2 linked regions of the Gimesia benthica genome follow. The protein of the gene in region 1 interacts with the protein of each later gene in a pairwise test. Links are inferred from orthologs where the notes say so. Each region holds a gene or a part of one and is shown in the gene's direction. Other genes may lie near its edges.

Evidence for each region.
Region 2: the proteins of gyrA (region 1) and F1728_RS13990 interact in binary tests that used the Escherichia coli proteins (3 or more experiments, as listed by UniProt). The link is inferred for Gimesia benthica from one-to-one orthologs.

Annotation. Positions count from the first base shown.
Region 1 is NZ_CP043930.1:486,352-494,149, forward strand. Bases 2,152-5,505 are described here. They hold gyrA (DNA gyrase subunit A), read left to right. Parts: upstream 2,152-2,518; coding sequence 2,519-5,305; downstream 5,306-5,505. Other genes in these bases: rfbB (dTDP-glucose 4,6-dehydratase), read left to right, coding at 5,361-5,505. In the rest of the region: F1728_RS02080 (serine/threonine protein kinase), read right to left, coding at 1-2,009; more of rfbB, read left to right, coding at 5,506-6,383; F1728_RS02095 (UDP-glucose dehydrogenase family protein), read left to right, coding at 6,519-7,798. UniProt on the Escherichia coli protein: A type II topoisomerase that negatively supercoils closed circular double-stranded (ds) DNA in an ATP-dependent manner to maintain chromosomes in an underwound state.
Region 2 is NZ_CP043930.1:3,683,266-3,690,818, reverse strand. The notes cover bases 2,110-5,218. They hold F1728_RS13990 (DNA gyrase subunit B), read left to right. Parts: upstream 2,110-2,473; coding sequence 2,474-4,963; downstream 4,964-5,218. Other genes in these bases: hpt (hypoxanthine phosphoribosyltransferase), read right to left, coding at 4,988-5,218; F1728_RS13995 (DUF721 domain-containing protein), read left to right, coding at 2,110-2,378. In the rest of the region: F1728_RS32585 (helix-turn-helix domain-containing protein), read left to right, coding at 1-345; dnaN (DNA polymerase III subunit beta), read left to right, coding at 885-2,015; more of F1728_RS13995, read left to right, coding at 2,019-2,109; more of hpt, read right to left, coding at 5,219-5,509; tRNA pseudouridine(13) synthase TruD, read right to left, coding at 5,525-6,595; F1728_RS13975 (hypothetical protein), read right to left, coding at 6,609-7,553. UniProt on the Escherichia coli protein: DNA gyrase negatively supercoils closed circular double-stranded DNA in an ATP-dependent manner to maintain chromosomes in an underwound state.

The DNA of each region.
Region 1 (7,798 bases):
CATCCCGTATTTCCCACCGGTGCGAAAGCAGCCAGCCAAAGATTATCCTGAGGATCATCGGAAAAGACCGCCTCTACCGGATCGTGATAATCGCTGATCACTGCTGGCAACGGGCCACGATTTTGCTTCTTCTCTGTCAGTTTAAATAATTTCAGCTGATCAAAGTGCTCACCTTTGAGTACCAGCTGGTCGACCTCATCCCGGCTCAGGGGACGCAGGTTTTCTGCAGTCATTCGAGGGTGAGCCAGCACCTTTCCATCCCGGTTATCAATCAGTGCGATTTTCCGGTCTCCGATTTTCTCAGAATCGCCGCGAATACTCTCATCATATCCTGTGAGCAACTGATCCAGATGGGTCGTGCGGCCCAGAATTCCCAATACTCTCTCATGTTGCAAATCCCAGATCGGAACTACCACCGCCACCATCCATTGATTGGAGGCATCACTTTTGAAGACCTGGCAGATATACGGACGCTGAATCGGCTCCACGGAATCAGGTGCATGGCCTTTCTCATATTCGGTCCCATGCCCGTGAAAGTAGTCCCGGTGAGAAAAGTCCTGGCCGATAGTCGGGCGGGGTGGATCACGCCAGACCTGGATCCCCTGGGCATTCACTAAAAACCAGCTGGCATCTTTTTCCCGCTGCAGTGATTCACGCTTCTCATCCACCATATCCTTTTCATGTTGCAGGTATTCTGCAATTTCGCCGTAGCTCTCCAGGCTCTCTGATTCGTCATCCTGGGGATCCTGTACTCTTTCCATCATATCACGCAGCAGAGTTCGCTCAGATAATTCTACCAGCTGTACCTGACGATCCTGAAGATCGTGCTCCACGTTTTGTGACAGCAGGTTGGCTGAGATCAGATCTCCCTTCAATGCCCGCGCTGTCAGGTTTTCACGAAACTGAGAGACCATCTGATTCACCGCAGCCCCCGCCACCGGAATCACTCCCAGCACCAGCAATAAAGGTCCGATGATTCCCAGTGCAATTAAAGGACGACGGGCACGATACTGCTCACGCTGGACAAGACTGCTCAAAACGGCCTGCGCATTTGGAAATCGATTGCGGGGATCTGTTTCCAGACATCGATCGATAATATCAACCAGACGACGGTCGATCCCTTTGACTTTGCGATGTTCCGCAGGGCGGGGGGCTTTACGGATTAATTCCCGGTAGGCTTCGAGTTTCTCCTCCAGTGTCTCCAGCTGGCGAATGGCCTGCTCATTCTCAGCTGTCCGGTAAGGCGCCTTGCCGGACAGCATGTGATAGAGCAATGCTCCCAGCGCATAGACGTCCCAGCGGGCATCGGGAACCGCCTGCAAATCTGCCTGTTCGGGAGCCATGTAATAAAGCGTTCCCAGGGAAGGGCTCTGTTCGTCAGACAGACGGGACTGCCCGAAATCACAAATTCGGGGCTCATAATTGTCATCCAGCAGAACATTCGCCGGCTTCAGATCGCAGTGCAGAATCCCTCTCCCATGCGCATGCACCAGTGCCTGCAATACTGTTTTGGCGATGCGCACGGCCTCAGGAACCGGCAACGGTCCCGCATCCAGAAACGATGCCAGCGATCCGTTTTCCAGGTACTCCATCATGTAGTAGGGGGGATCACTGTTCCAACCCACTCCCTGCAGGCTGATAATATTCCGCGAGGTATAAAGCTCTGCCAGTTTTTCAACTTCCCGGTTCAGCAGCGACCAGTCCAGACCCCGGCGATACGTATAGAACTTGATCGCCACATATTTCCCTGTATTTTCTTCCTGAGCCAGCCAGACCGAACCATAGGATCCTTCCCCCAGAGAACGAACCATCAGATAACCGGGGACCTTCGCAGGCAGTGACAGTCGATCCTTACTCAGATGGGCCGCCTGCTCACGTTCAGCGGGGCTCTGCCTCAGTGTTTTTTCCAGTGAATCTTCCAGGTCCCCTGAAGGTGCCTGCACATTTTGGCTCTCCAGACTGGAATCGCCGGGGCAGTCTGCCTGATCTTTTGATTCTGGATCATTCATACAAAAGTTTTCGAAAAAATGGGGGGCTTCCGGACAGCAATCCGAGTCAGAAAACGGGGCAAAAAACAGCCGATCTGCGTTTATCTATTCTATGCAATGTCCATGTTCTCCTCAATGATGAATTTGAGAACGTAACTTATTGAAAATCAAGGTTTTTCACCCTGGTCAGACCTTAAAATTCAGGGGCATTGTCAGTTGTGATATCAGGCGATTCCAGCTACAATTTGTAACAGGTTGAGACGCATGAATTCTGCGAGTTTAGGCTCGTTTTTCAACCTCTGTTTTGATCTAAAAAACAGTTTTCGCCAGGCAGTTTTTTTCAGTCGACAGTAAGGATACCCGCGTTCATTTCAATTTGCCCGAATTGTTACCCTGATGTCAGGATGAACGGTGCCTGTTTCCCCGGAATCAGGACTGTCAGTTTCCTGAGAAATCAGCGCGAAACAGTTTCGATACTATCTACAAAGCAAGACAACATCTGAAGTTGAATTCCTTAAGGAGAACAAGGATTGGCCACCGATAACGGCGAAGAGCCAAACATTGACCCGAATATCAAGCATCTGGACATTCAGGATGAAATGCGGGACAGTTACCTCACCTATGCGATGAGTGTAATTATCAGCCGCGCCCTGCCTGACGCTCGCGATGGTCTCAAACCCTCACAGCGTCGTATTCTGGTCGCCATGAACGATCTGAACCTGGGAGCCAGTTCATCCCGGGTAAAATGCGCAAAGATTTCCGGTGACACCAGCGGTAACTATCACCCCCACGGGGATGGTTCAATTTATCCTACCCTGGTCCGTCTGGGGCAGGAATGGGTCATGCGGAATGTCCTCATCGACAAGCAGGGGAACTTCGGCTCTCTGGCCGGCCTGCCTCCCGCAGCCATGCGTTACACCGAAGCCCGACTGGCCCCCGTCGCGGCAGAGATGCTGGACGACATCAACCGCAATACCGTCGACTTCGTGCCGACTTATGACCAGCGGAACGATGAGCCGGTCGTGCTCCCCTCGAAGTTTCCGAACCTGCTGGTTAACGGTTCCAGCGGGATTGCCGTCGGTATGGCAACCAGTATTCCTCCCCAGAACATGGGTGAGGCCTGCGAAGCCGTCAAACTGCTGATCGACAATCCTGACGCGACCATCGACGACATTCTGCAGGTCATGCCAGGCCCCGATTTCCCGACCGGGGGAATCATCTGCGGACGATACGGCATTCGCAAAGGATACGCCACCGGACGTTCCACCATCACACTGCGGGCTCGTACTCACTTCGAAACTGAAAAACAGTCCGATGTGATTGTGATTACGGAAATTCCTTACATGGAAACCCGTGACCGCATTCGTGAAAAACTGGAACTGCTGGTCCGCGACGACCGGGTCAAAGGAATTTCCCGCATTGTGGACCTTACCGACCGCAATGTGCCCCCCTGGAAAGTCCATCTGCAGATCATTCTCAAGCGGGATGCTGACAAGGAAGTGGTGCTCGCGCAGCTCTTCAAGTTCTCACCACTGCAGACCACATTCAGTATCATCCTGCTCGCGCTGGTCGGGAACCGTCCCGAAACCCTCTCGATCAAGGAACTGATCCAGCAGTTCATCCTGCACCGCATCGACGTGATCCGTCGTCGGACTGAATTCCTGCTGGCTGAAGCCCGCAAGCGGAAACACACGGTCGAAGGTCTGATGATCGCTCAGATCGATATTGATGAAGTCATCAAAACCATCCGTAACTCACCCAGCCGTGCCGAAGCCAAAATCAGCCTGCAGGGCATGCAGGTCGATGGAAAACTTATTGAACGGGCACTGGGTGAAGAGGGATTCAAAGAATACCAGAACGAGCAGGGGGTTCACGAATATTACACCCTCTCCGCAAATCAGGCCGAAGCCATTGTTTCGATGCAGCTCGGTTCACTGGCCAACCTGGAACGGGAAAAACTGGCCGACGAACACCGCGAACTGCTGAAAGCAATCTCCGAATACCTGTACCTGCTCTCGGACGAAGACCATATTCGCGCGGTGATTCGCGACGATATGCTCCACCTGCAGGAAAAGTATGCAGATAAACGCCGGACCGACATCAGTGACGAAGAACTGACTGACGTCAACCGGGATGATCTGATTGCTGAGGAACCGATGGTCGTCACGCTTTCACAACGCGGCTACATCAAACGGACTCAGCTCAATACTTATCAGGCTCAGAACAGAGGCGGCAAAGGAATCCGCGGCGCTAAAGTCGATGAGGAAGACCCCATCGAGCACCTGTTCGTCGCCAGTACTCACTCTTACCTGCTGTTCATCACGAATCGCGGGCGGGTTTACTGGTCCAAGGTCTACGATCTGCCGCTTCAGGGCCGCACCGCCAAAGGCCGGGCACTGGTCAACCTGCTTTCACTACAGGAAGATGAAACCGTTTCCAACTGTGTCTCTGTCCGGGAATTCGATGAAGAACGCTTCCTGGTCATGGCCACCCGTAACGGTATCATCAAAAAATCGCCTCTGTCCGCTTACAGCCGGGTACAACGGGGCGGGATTATTGCGATCAAACTCGATGAAGATGATGAACTCGTCGAAGCTCTGATCGTCTCCCCGGGAGAAGACCTCCTGCTGGCAACCTCTGACGGCATGGCAATCCGTTTTGCCCAGTCGGATGCACGCAGCATGGGACGAAATACCCGCGGCGTAAAGGGCATCAAGCTGTCTAAATCTGGTCACGTGATCGGCATGGTCATCGCGGATCCTCGATATTGCCTGCTGACAGTTTGTGAGAATGGACACGGGAAGCGCACTCCTTTCGGCTTCATTCCAGCTTCAGAAGAGGATGAAGATCAGGACGAGCAGACCGAGACAGACGAAGAACTCTCAACTGCTGAAAGCGATACCGACGAAGATGCTGATGACGAACAGGAAACCCGCAGTGGTATGCAATATCGTCGACAGAAACGCGGCGGTAAGGGAATTCGCGACATCCGCACATCGGCACGCAACGGTCAGGCGGTCGACATCATCTCTGTCGCGGAGGACGATGAGATTCTGATGGTAACCCGCAGTGGGAAAATTCAACGTATTCGAGGCTGCGAAATCAGTCAGGTCGGTCGAAATACTCAGGGTGTGCGAGTGATCACACTGGACGATAACGACAAACTGGTCTCCCTGGCCCGAATTCCGGCAGAGATCGTAGTCGACTCAGAAAACGAGCCCACGGATGCAGACACAGAAGTGGATGCGGATACCGAGTCTCCGGAAACGGAAAACGAAAGCAACAGCGCTCAAGACACCCCTGGCGACCAGGAATAAACACTCACTTAATTCGTGATCTTCATTTGCTTTAAAAAGAGGGACAAAGACAGTCATGAAACGGATTTTAGTAACAGGCGGATGTGGTTTTATCGGATCAAACTTTATCCGTTTACAATTATCTGAGTATCCGGAGATTGAAGTCACCAATCTCGACAAACTCACCTATGCCGGCAATCTTGAAAACCTCAAAGATTTTGAATCGCACTCCGGCTATCAGTTTGTCAAAGGGGACATTACTGATCCGGAAGTGGTAAATTCCCTGCTGGACTCCGTCGACTTCGACGCCGTCATCAACTTTGCTGCAGAATCACACGTTGATCGCAGCATTCTGGATTCCGGACCATTCATCCAGACGAACATCGTCGGAACACAGGTTCTGCTCGATGCAGCCCGCAAACATGAAGTCAACCGGTACGTCCAGGTCTCCACTGACGAAGTCTATGGCAGTCTCGGTCCAGAAGGACTGTTCACAGAACAGACTCCGATCGCACCGAACAGTCCCTATTCTGCCTCCAAAGCCGCCGCTGACCTGCTGGTTCGCAGTTATGTAAATACGTTCGGCTTCCCTGCCATTATCACTCGCTGTTCCAATAATTACGGTCCCTATCAGTTCCCTGAAAAACTGATTCCTCTGTTTATCTCTAACGCCCAGGAAGGTAAATCGCTGCCGATCTACGGTGAGGGAACCAACGTACGCGACTGGATTCACGTAATGGACCATTGTCGGGGAATCGATGCTGCTCTCAGAAAAGGTGAACCCGGTCAAGTTTACAACTTCGGCGGTCACGCAGAGATGCAGAATATTGAAATTACGAAACTGCTTCTCAAACTTCTGGACAAGCCCGAATCTTTAATTGAATACGTCACAGATCGCCCCGGACATGACTTACGTTATGCGATCGACTGCAGCAAAGCGGAATCTGAACTGGGATGGAAAGTGGAAACAGACTTTCAGGCAGGTCTCAAAGAGACCATCGACTGGTATCTGGACAACCCCGAGTGGGTCAACCGGATCCGCACTGGAAAGTATCGCGAATACTATGAACAGCAGTATGGAACCCGTCTGAAATCCTAACTATTCTGATTTTACAATTCTTCCACATTCACGGGAGCTGACGCGACGCTTTCTTTGAGGATTTCAACTTCTCTGTCAGTGTTCGATTTAATACCACAAGCGTCAGCTTCCAAATTCGAATGGATTCCAAAGACGATGAAAATTGCAGTAATAGGTACAGGATATGTAGGACTCGTCACCGGGACCTGTTTCTCCGAAAGCGGAAATTACGTCACCTGCATTGATATCGACGAGTCCAAAGTCCGTCGTCTTCAAGCGGGAGAAGTTCCGATCTATGAACCCGGTCTGGAAGAAATGGTCAAGCGGAACACAAAAGCCGGACGCCTGACCTTCACTACCAGCTATGCTGATGTGATCCCGGATTCCAAATGTATTTTCATCGCGGTCGGCACACCGATGACCGCAGATGGCTCTGCCAATCTGGACAGCATCTGGAAAGTAGCAGAATCACTGGCACCGCTGCTCGCTGAAGACGCTGTCGTCATCATTAAAAGTACAGTCCCGGTTGGCACAAACCGCAAGCTGGCAGAAATGCTGAAATCCCTGACTGGACGGGAGGTCGATGTCGCCTCTAACCCGGAATTTCTCAAAGAAGGAGCAGCAATCGACGACTTCTCCAAACCTGACCGCGTGGTCGTCGGAGTCTCTCGCCCGGAAGTTTCTGAAGTATTACATGAACTTTACAAACCATTTCTGCGAACCGAACACCCGTTCCTGTCGATGGAGCTCGAGAGTGCGGAAATGACTAAATATGTCGCCAACTGCATGCTGGCAACCAAAATCAGCTTCATTAATGAGATGGCCAATCTCTGTGAACGCGTCGGAGCGGATATCAATCAGGTGCGACGCGGAATTGGACACGATCAGCGGATCGGCTTTTCATTTCTGTTTCCGGGAGTCGGTTACGGTGGATCCTGTTTCCCCAAAGACGTCTCGGCGCTAATCTCCGTGGCCCATGATCGCGAAATGGAACCCTCAATCCTGAACGCCGTCGATCAGGTCAACACAGCCCAGAAACGGGTCCTGTTCGACAAGATCAACCGCTACTTCGAAGGGGATCTCGCCGGAAAAACGGTCGCCATCTGGGGACTCGCTTTCAAGCCTAAAACCGATGATATTCGCGAAGCGCCAGCCCTGGTCCTGATCGATCTGTTACTGGAAGCGGGCGTCAGTAATATCAAGGTTCACGATCCTGTCGCCATGGAAAATGTTAAAGCGGAGTATGGTGATAAACTCTCATACCTTGACCATCATTACGACACGCTTGATGGTGCTGATGTACTCGTAATCGTTACGGAATGGAACGAGTTCCGGCACGCTGACTTCGATTACATCCGTCATAAACTGACACAGCCAGTTATCTTTGACGGACGCAACCTCTACGAGCCCTCAAAGCTGAAAGCCAAAGGAATCAA
Region 2 (7,553 bases), 3.2 Mb from region 1 along the record:
GATAGTCGCTTCGTGAAACAGTATCTGCAGGGCAACCTCGAACCTCCCCGCACAAGTACCGCGAAAATCACGCGCGCGGTCTGCCGGGAATTTAAAACAACCCTGGCCGAAATCCGTTCTGCCAACCGGTCACAACAGTATGTTCTGCCGCGGCAGTGTGCGATGTTTCTCTCCCGGGAACTGACCGATGAATCTTTAGCCAAAATCGCAAATTACTTCAATCGGAAGAACCACAGCACGGTTATTCATGCCTGTCGTCAAATTCAGACCGATCTCGAAAAATCACCTGGATTACGTCAGCAGATTTCTCGCATTAAGCAACAACTGGGAGTATACCTGTTATAGCAGAGAGTGAAATCACAGAGACCCGACCGGTCAGATAAAGGATTCCATCTCGAATTCTCCCGGTTGCTGGTGGCCATTTTGTGCATAACATGTTGATTTCCGGTTGAGAAATGTGGAGCCATTTTCGGGTTCTGAACGCGCTGAAAAGTAGCCTCCACACCCCCTGCTGACTCTCATCATTGCCTCCCCTGCAGCGCCACATTCCATTGACAGGTTATCGACATACAAAGCCTCGTCGACAACCGATATAAGATGTTTCATAGTAACACCTTATATCGATATCTCCTCACTTCTTAACAGAATCTACCTCGCCTAGATAATACTAATAATAAATTAATTAATTTTTAGAGAAAAAGGGTTCTGAAAAACCCCTGGCATGTCGAGATTCGCGTCTCTCCGATGATTGTGAAAATGCTTTGAATCACATAAAATACAGACATCAGAAAATCGATATCTTATCGCTGCCAGAATGAGTTCCAGAAGACATGCGGGGCAGCACAATTTACCCATCAAAAATCTAATACAAAGTTGACTCACACATGAAGCTCAGTTGTTCACGATCGGCCCTGTTGTCCGGTTTCCAGATCATTGGAAGCGTCATCAGTTCACGCACTCCCAAGGAGATCCTGAAGTGCGCCAAACTCGAAGCAGGAGACGGCAAGGCAACCTTGAGTGGAACCGATCTCGAAGTCAGCATCCGTTACGACTTCGATGAAGTGGATGTCACGATTCCCGGAGAGATCCTGCTGTCGGTTCACGAGCTGGTCTCGATCCTGAAAGAATCCACAACCGATTCGGTCGAGATCGAACTGAAGAAGGACGAGGAAACCGAACAGGACTTTATTCTGATTTCCTCAGGCAAGAGCGAATTCCGTCTGTCAGTCCACGATCCTTCTGAATTTCCCGCAGTAGAAACATTCAAAGAATCAAATTACTTCGAAATTCCCATGCAGTCCTTCCGGGAAATGATCCGGCGGACCGTATTCGCGACCGATCCGGAAAGCACCCGCTATGCATTGGGTGGCGTACTGTTCGACGTGGAAGGGGATAAGCTGACGCTGGCGGCGACCGATGGACGTCGTCTGGCGATGGTAGAATCCGCCTGTTCCTATCAGGGATCAGAGGCGTATGAAAACAATCGGCCCGTGATCCCTGCCAAGGCGATGACGCTGATCGAAAAGAGCCTGACCGGCGATGAAGGCAACATCCAGATTGCGATTCGGGCCAATGACGTGATCGTCAAAAGTGGTCGTTCGACAATTTTTGCTCGCCTGGTAGAAGGCCGCTTTCCCAAGTATCGGGATGTCATTCCACCAGAAGCGACTCACAGTATCGACCTGGAAGTCGGAACCTTCTTCGGTGCCGTCCGTCAGGCTCAGATTGTGACCGACGTGGAAACCCGGGGCGTTGATTTTATCTTCAACAGTGGCCTGTTAACGCTGAAGAGTGTGGCTGCCTCTGTGGGGGAATCGAAGGTTGAAATCCCGATTCCCTTTGAAGGCGAGGAAATCGTCATCACCTTTGACGTCCGCTACCTGGCAGACTTCCTCAAAGCTCTGGATTCCGCCGCTCATATCCAGCTGCAGCTGATCGATTCCGACAGCGCTGCCGTCCTCAAGACCGACGATGGTTACACCTACGTGATCATGCCCCTCTCACAGGCACGGTAATTCATGTCAGAGAAATACGAATTCAAGACCTGCCGCGCGATTCCGGCCGCGACACCTGTCTCCCAGGTGCTCTCGGAACTGATTGCGATGAAAGGGCTGGCTCGGGTTCAGGGAGATCAGCGACTGAAACAGGCCTGGCAACAGGTGGCCGGCGAAAAGATTGCCAGCCAGACCACGATCCTGGGGATCAAGAACCGGATCGTGCAGATCGGTGTCGACAATTCAGCTCTGTTGAATGAGTTGAATTCGTTTCACAAGATGTCGCTGCTGCAGAAGCTGCAGAAAGAGTATGGAAAACAGAATGTCCGCGACATGCGGTTCCGATTGAAATCGAAAACAAATCAGGACAGCAGGCAGGGGTAAAATGGAATGGGAAATTTCTGTTTGCCGTCCGTCACTAATCAGCGATCGTTATCCTAACGGGTAACGATTCAGGAATTCACGGGAGTGAAATTAGAGTGAGCGATCAACAAGAGAGTCAGGCAGATCTGAAAAAAGCGGGCTATGATGAATCGAATATTCGAGCCCTGGAAGGTGTAGAAGGGATTCGCACCCGCCCCGCGATGTACATCGGCGATACCACGCTGCGGGGTCTGCATCACCTGGTTTATGAAATCGTGGATAACTCCATCGACGAATGTGTGAACGGTTACGCCTCCGTGATCAATGTTAAAATCAACGCGGATGGCAGCGTGAGCTGCAGCGACGATGGTCGAGGAATTCCCGTCGGGGCAATGCCCGATATGAACAACCGGCCGGCTCTGGAAGTAGTGCTGACCGAAATTCACGCCGGGGGTAAGTTCGACCGCGAAGGGGGTTATAAAACCGGAACCGGTGGTCTGCACGGCGTCGGGATTACCGCGGTGAATGCGCTCAGTGAATGGCTCGAAGCGGAAGTCCGCCGGGAAGGTCACGTCTGGACCATGGACTTCGCTGCAGGGCTCGTGAAAACACCGCTGCAGAAGCTGGCCAAAACCGAAAAGAGCGGAACGAAGATTACCTTCAAACCCGATGGTACGATCTTCCCCGATACGAAGTTCATCTACGACACGCTGACCAAGCGACTCCAGGAACTGGCGTTTCTGAATGCGGGTGTGAAAATCCGGATCATCGACGAACGTTCGGGACAGACGGATGAATTCCACTACGAAGACGGGCTGGTCGAATTCGTCCGCTATCTGAACCGGACGGAGAATGTGCTCTATGAGGAAATCATTTCGATCCAGGGAGAGATGGAAGGGGTGCAGGTCGACATCTCTGTCCAGCACAACGATGGCTCTACCGAAAATGTCCGCTGCTTTGCCAACAACATTTTCAACATCGAAGGGGGAACGCACTTCTCCGGTTTCCGTGGTGCTCTGACCCGTTCGATCAACGCGTACGGTAAGAAAGCCAACCTGTTCAAGGACTTCACACCCAGTGGTGATGACTTCCGCGAAGGGTTGACCGCAGTGATTACCGTGCGTGTGCCCGATCCCCAGTTCGAAGGGCAGACCAAAACCAAGCTGGGTAACAGCGAAGTCGAAGGGATTGTGCAGACGGTTGTCAACGAGAAGCTGATGAAGTTCTTCGAAGAGAACCCCTCGGTTGCCAAGAAGATCGCTCAGAAAGGTCTGCTGGCAGCAGAAGCCCGCGAAGCCGCCAAGAAGGCCCGCGAAATGGTACGGCGTAAAGGTGCGCTGACGACCGGCGGCCTGCCTGAAAAACTTCGCGACTGCCGCAGTCGTGAGCTGGACATCACCGAACTGTACCTGGTCGAAGGGGATTCGGCCGGTGGTTCTGCGGATACCGGTCGCGATTCGAACATTCAGGCGATTCTCCCGCTGCGTGGTAAGATCCTGAACGTGGAAAAAGCCCAGCTGGTCAAAGTGCTGGATAACGCGGAAATTTCCAACATCTTCAAAGCCGTGGGTGTTCCCCCGGGAGCTGAGTTTGATGATGTGACCAAACGTCGTTACGGTAAGATCATTCTGATGACCGACGCCGACGTCGACGGTAGCCACATTCGTACGCTGCTGCTGACCTTCTTCTTCCGCCACATGCGGGAACTGGTGAACCATGGCTGTGTCTATGTTGCTCAGCCTCCGTTGTACCGCGTCGAACAGGGTAAAAAACGGCGCTACGTACAGACCCAGGAAGAGATGATGAACGAGCTGGTAGAACTGGCTCTGGGCGATGCGAACCTGACCTGTGAAGACGGCACCGTATTCGAAACGGAAATGCTCGATAAGCTGGTCAAGCTGGTGGGCGAACTCGAAGAGCCATTGGGAACACTGGACCGCCGCGGGATTGACCTGAAATTCCTGGCTCAGAATCACGCCACTGACGAGGGACTGCTGCCTCAATACCGAATCTTTCTGGGTAAGGAACAGTTCTGGTTCACTTCGCAGGATGATATGAAAGAATTCCTGAAAGAGGAAGAACAGAAGCGGGGCGAAGAACTGCGGATTGCCGATGAAAACGGTGATTCCTCATCCGATTCCGAAGAGGATGAAGAAGACTTCGGCAAAGATGATGGGTTGCAGGTCACGGACATTCACGAGATCCGCTCGATCAATGAGTACCTGAAACAGCTCAAGGGTTACGGTATCGCATTGAAGGATTTCTATTCGCCCGGCAACCGGAACGGGGAGCCGATCTTCCCGTTTACGATTCACAGCGGCAACAGCAACGTCAAGCTCAGCAGTCTGCGTCAGCTGCTTCCCTCGCTGCGTGATCTGGGTGAAAAAGGCCTGAAACTGACCCGCTTCAAAGGACTGGGCGAAATGAACTCAGAAGAGTTGTGGGACACCAGCATGGATCCCGAGAACCGGGTTCTGTTGCAGGTCGGTATGGAAGATGCCGCTGCCGCCGATGAGATCTTCCGCGTCCTGATGGGTGACGTGGTGGAACCCCGCCGCGAGTTCATCGAGAAGCATGCTTTGGATGTGAAGAACCTCGATATTTAATCATCGAGGTCTTCAGCTGGCGAATCAGACGAGATCGGAGCCTTCCAGGGAAGCAATGAACGGAAGGTGCCGATACTCGTTGTTGAAGTCCAGACCATAGCCGACGACGAAGTGATCGGGAATTTTGAAGCAGTGATAGTCCGGTCCGAAATCGACTTCAGTGGCTTCCTCTTTCCAGAGCAGGACTGCGGTTTTCAGTGAGCGTGGTTCCTGTTCGCTGATCTGTGCCATGACCTTCTGCATGGTTTTCCCGGTATCGAAAATATCGTCGACCAGCAGGACATCACGTTCGCTGAGGTCGGGCAGATAATCCAGATTGACGAATAGCTCACCAGGTTTGGTTGATTTGCCGCGATAGCTGGATGCCTGGAGCAGTCCGACCTGATGCGGTACATCGATGGCACGAATCAGGTCTGCCAGCAGAACCAGGCTGCCGGCGAGGATGCCGATAATCGTTAAGGGGCGGCCCTGGTATTCCTGGGCCAGTTCGCGTCCGAGCGCGATTACCCGTGAGTTGATTTCGTTCTGGTCGATAAGAACTTTCACAGCGACATCCTTTCGTTAACTTGTCTCGGTCGTATCCCCGGCGAGTTCCGTTTTCATGAACTCCCTGAGCAGCATGGTCGCATACACGCCGGAGGGGAGCGTGAACTCGAAGCGTACCCCATTCTCAGTTGGTTCCAGCTGGAGTGCTTCCGGCCGGATCAGGTAGGGGCGCCTGGTTCCCGCGGTCAGTTTTTTATAGCGGTTAAACAGATCGGGCTCCAGTCCAAAGTCGTTTAGGACCTGCTGTTCCTGTGCGGATGTTTCCTGAGTCGGCTGTTTCATTTTTGGACCGAACAGGGGGCCGGTAATCATGGTTTCTCCCTGATCGAATCGTTGCTGTTCGGCGGTGACATCTTCAACGACGAACAGTCCCCCCGACGCACAGACCTGCATGACATCTCCCATTTGAACGCTCTGCTGCTGACCGGCGAGAATCCGGTTGGCGAGCGCGCGATTGAACAGCGCCGATTGCACAGCCGAGAGAGCCAGCCGCTTGAGGGCTTTATTTCGCATGTATTTTCCCGGGACCCGCTTTCCCTGGAGCAGTTTGAGCCCCATGTCGAAGGTCTCGTTGTCGTGACCCATCCGCTGGGCACCGTAGTAATTCGGAAAACCGGTCTGGGCGATCTGTTCCTGAATCGCTTGCGCTTTGTCGAAGGCGTCGTCTTCCGTATCGCGGACGATAATCGAGAAGCGATTCCCTTTGAGGTGCCCGGTTTTGAGTTTGTTCTCGTGTCGGGTTGCTTTGAGAATCTGGATACCGGTGAATTCGAAGGTTTCAACCAGCGGTTCACACTCGGCGGGGACAGACACATATTGACGTGTGACTGCAAAGCGGTCTTTGAGTCCGGCGACGCCGATATCGCGTGGATTGATCTGCAGTATGCGGGCCAGGTTCTTCACCAGGTAGGGGGCGGAGACGTCCCGTTTCTCAATCCAGAGGAACAGGTGTTCGCCGGCTCCCGTGGGTTCGTAGACGGGAATTTCGTCGACGACGAAGTCCTCGGGGGTCTGTTTCAGCTGGCCGCCGATCCCCGGTAAGTCTGGTGTCAGAAAAGGGAGTGTTTCGATTTCGGACTCAGACATACGGGGAATTCTACTATCTATTGGCTATCGCGAGGGAAAACAGCCGAATGAACCCTTCACCCAGTTCGAGGTTCAGGCTGAACTGACTGGCGGTGATTTTAGGAGAAAAGGTTACCAGATCGCCACCGGTAGCGAAGGCGACTTTCGCGGATTCCACAAATTCCGGATCCTTATTCTTCTGACTGGCCAGGGGGAGAATCGAGGCGAACTTCAAAGAGAACAGGAAGGGGGAGCCGGGTTTTGTCTGTTTACCCTGTTTGGCTGCTGCGGAGATCGAGGCGGAGAGCAGTTCCAGGCTCGATGGTTCGCCCATCGCGACCCAGCACTCTGTATCACTGCAGCCGAGGAAAATGACGGGGTTTTCCCCGAAGATATCCCGGGCGTTGTTTTTCACGTTATCGGGAGAGATCTGATGAATGACGACACCTTCGACCTCCGCCACATTGGCTTTGATGCCTTTGGTATCTTCTGCCTGGGAGATCAGATCGAAGAATTCCTGCAGGCCTTCGCGGAACGAAGCCGCCTCCTGGAGTTTCAAAGCGCCAATCAATGCCAGTTTCTCGTCGCCGTTCTGAACCAGTTTAATGTGGGCATCGAGTTTACCGGACTTGACCGTTGATTCTGCCGACTTGAAGACTTTTGCAGCTGGTCCCGGGTTGGCTTCGCTGCCGAAAAACACGGGAGGCACATTGGATTTCGACTGTTCGATGACGTCGAGCAGCATCTTCTGTTCAATGTCTTTGTGCAGGGGAACGATCGTGTATCCCAGCACATCGGAGTCGGTGGCATTCAGGTAGGAGTACTGGCTGGCTTTCTGAGAGAGTGCTTCCAGCTGTTTTGTTAAATCGGTTCCCGGTTTGGCATCGATACCGAAATGCAGCAGGATCTGTTTTTTCTCCCGGGAGAGTTCGTAACCAAAGGTCAACGCGGCGCCCTCTTTGGCAATTGTCTGGAACTG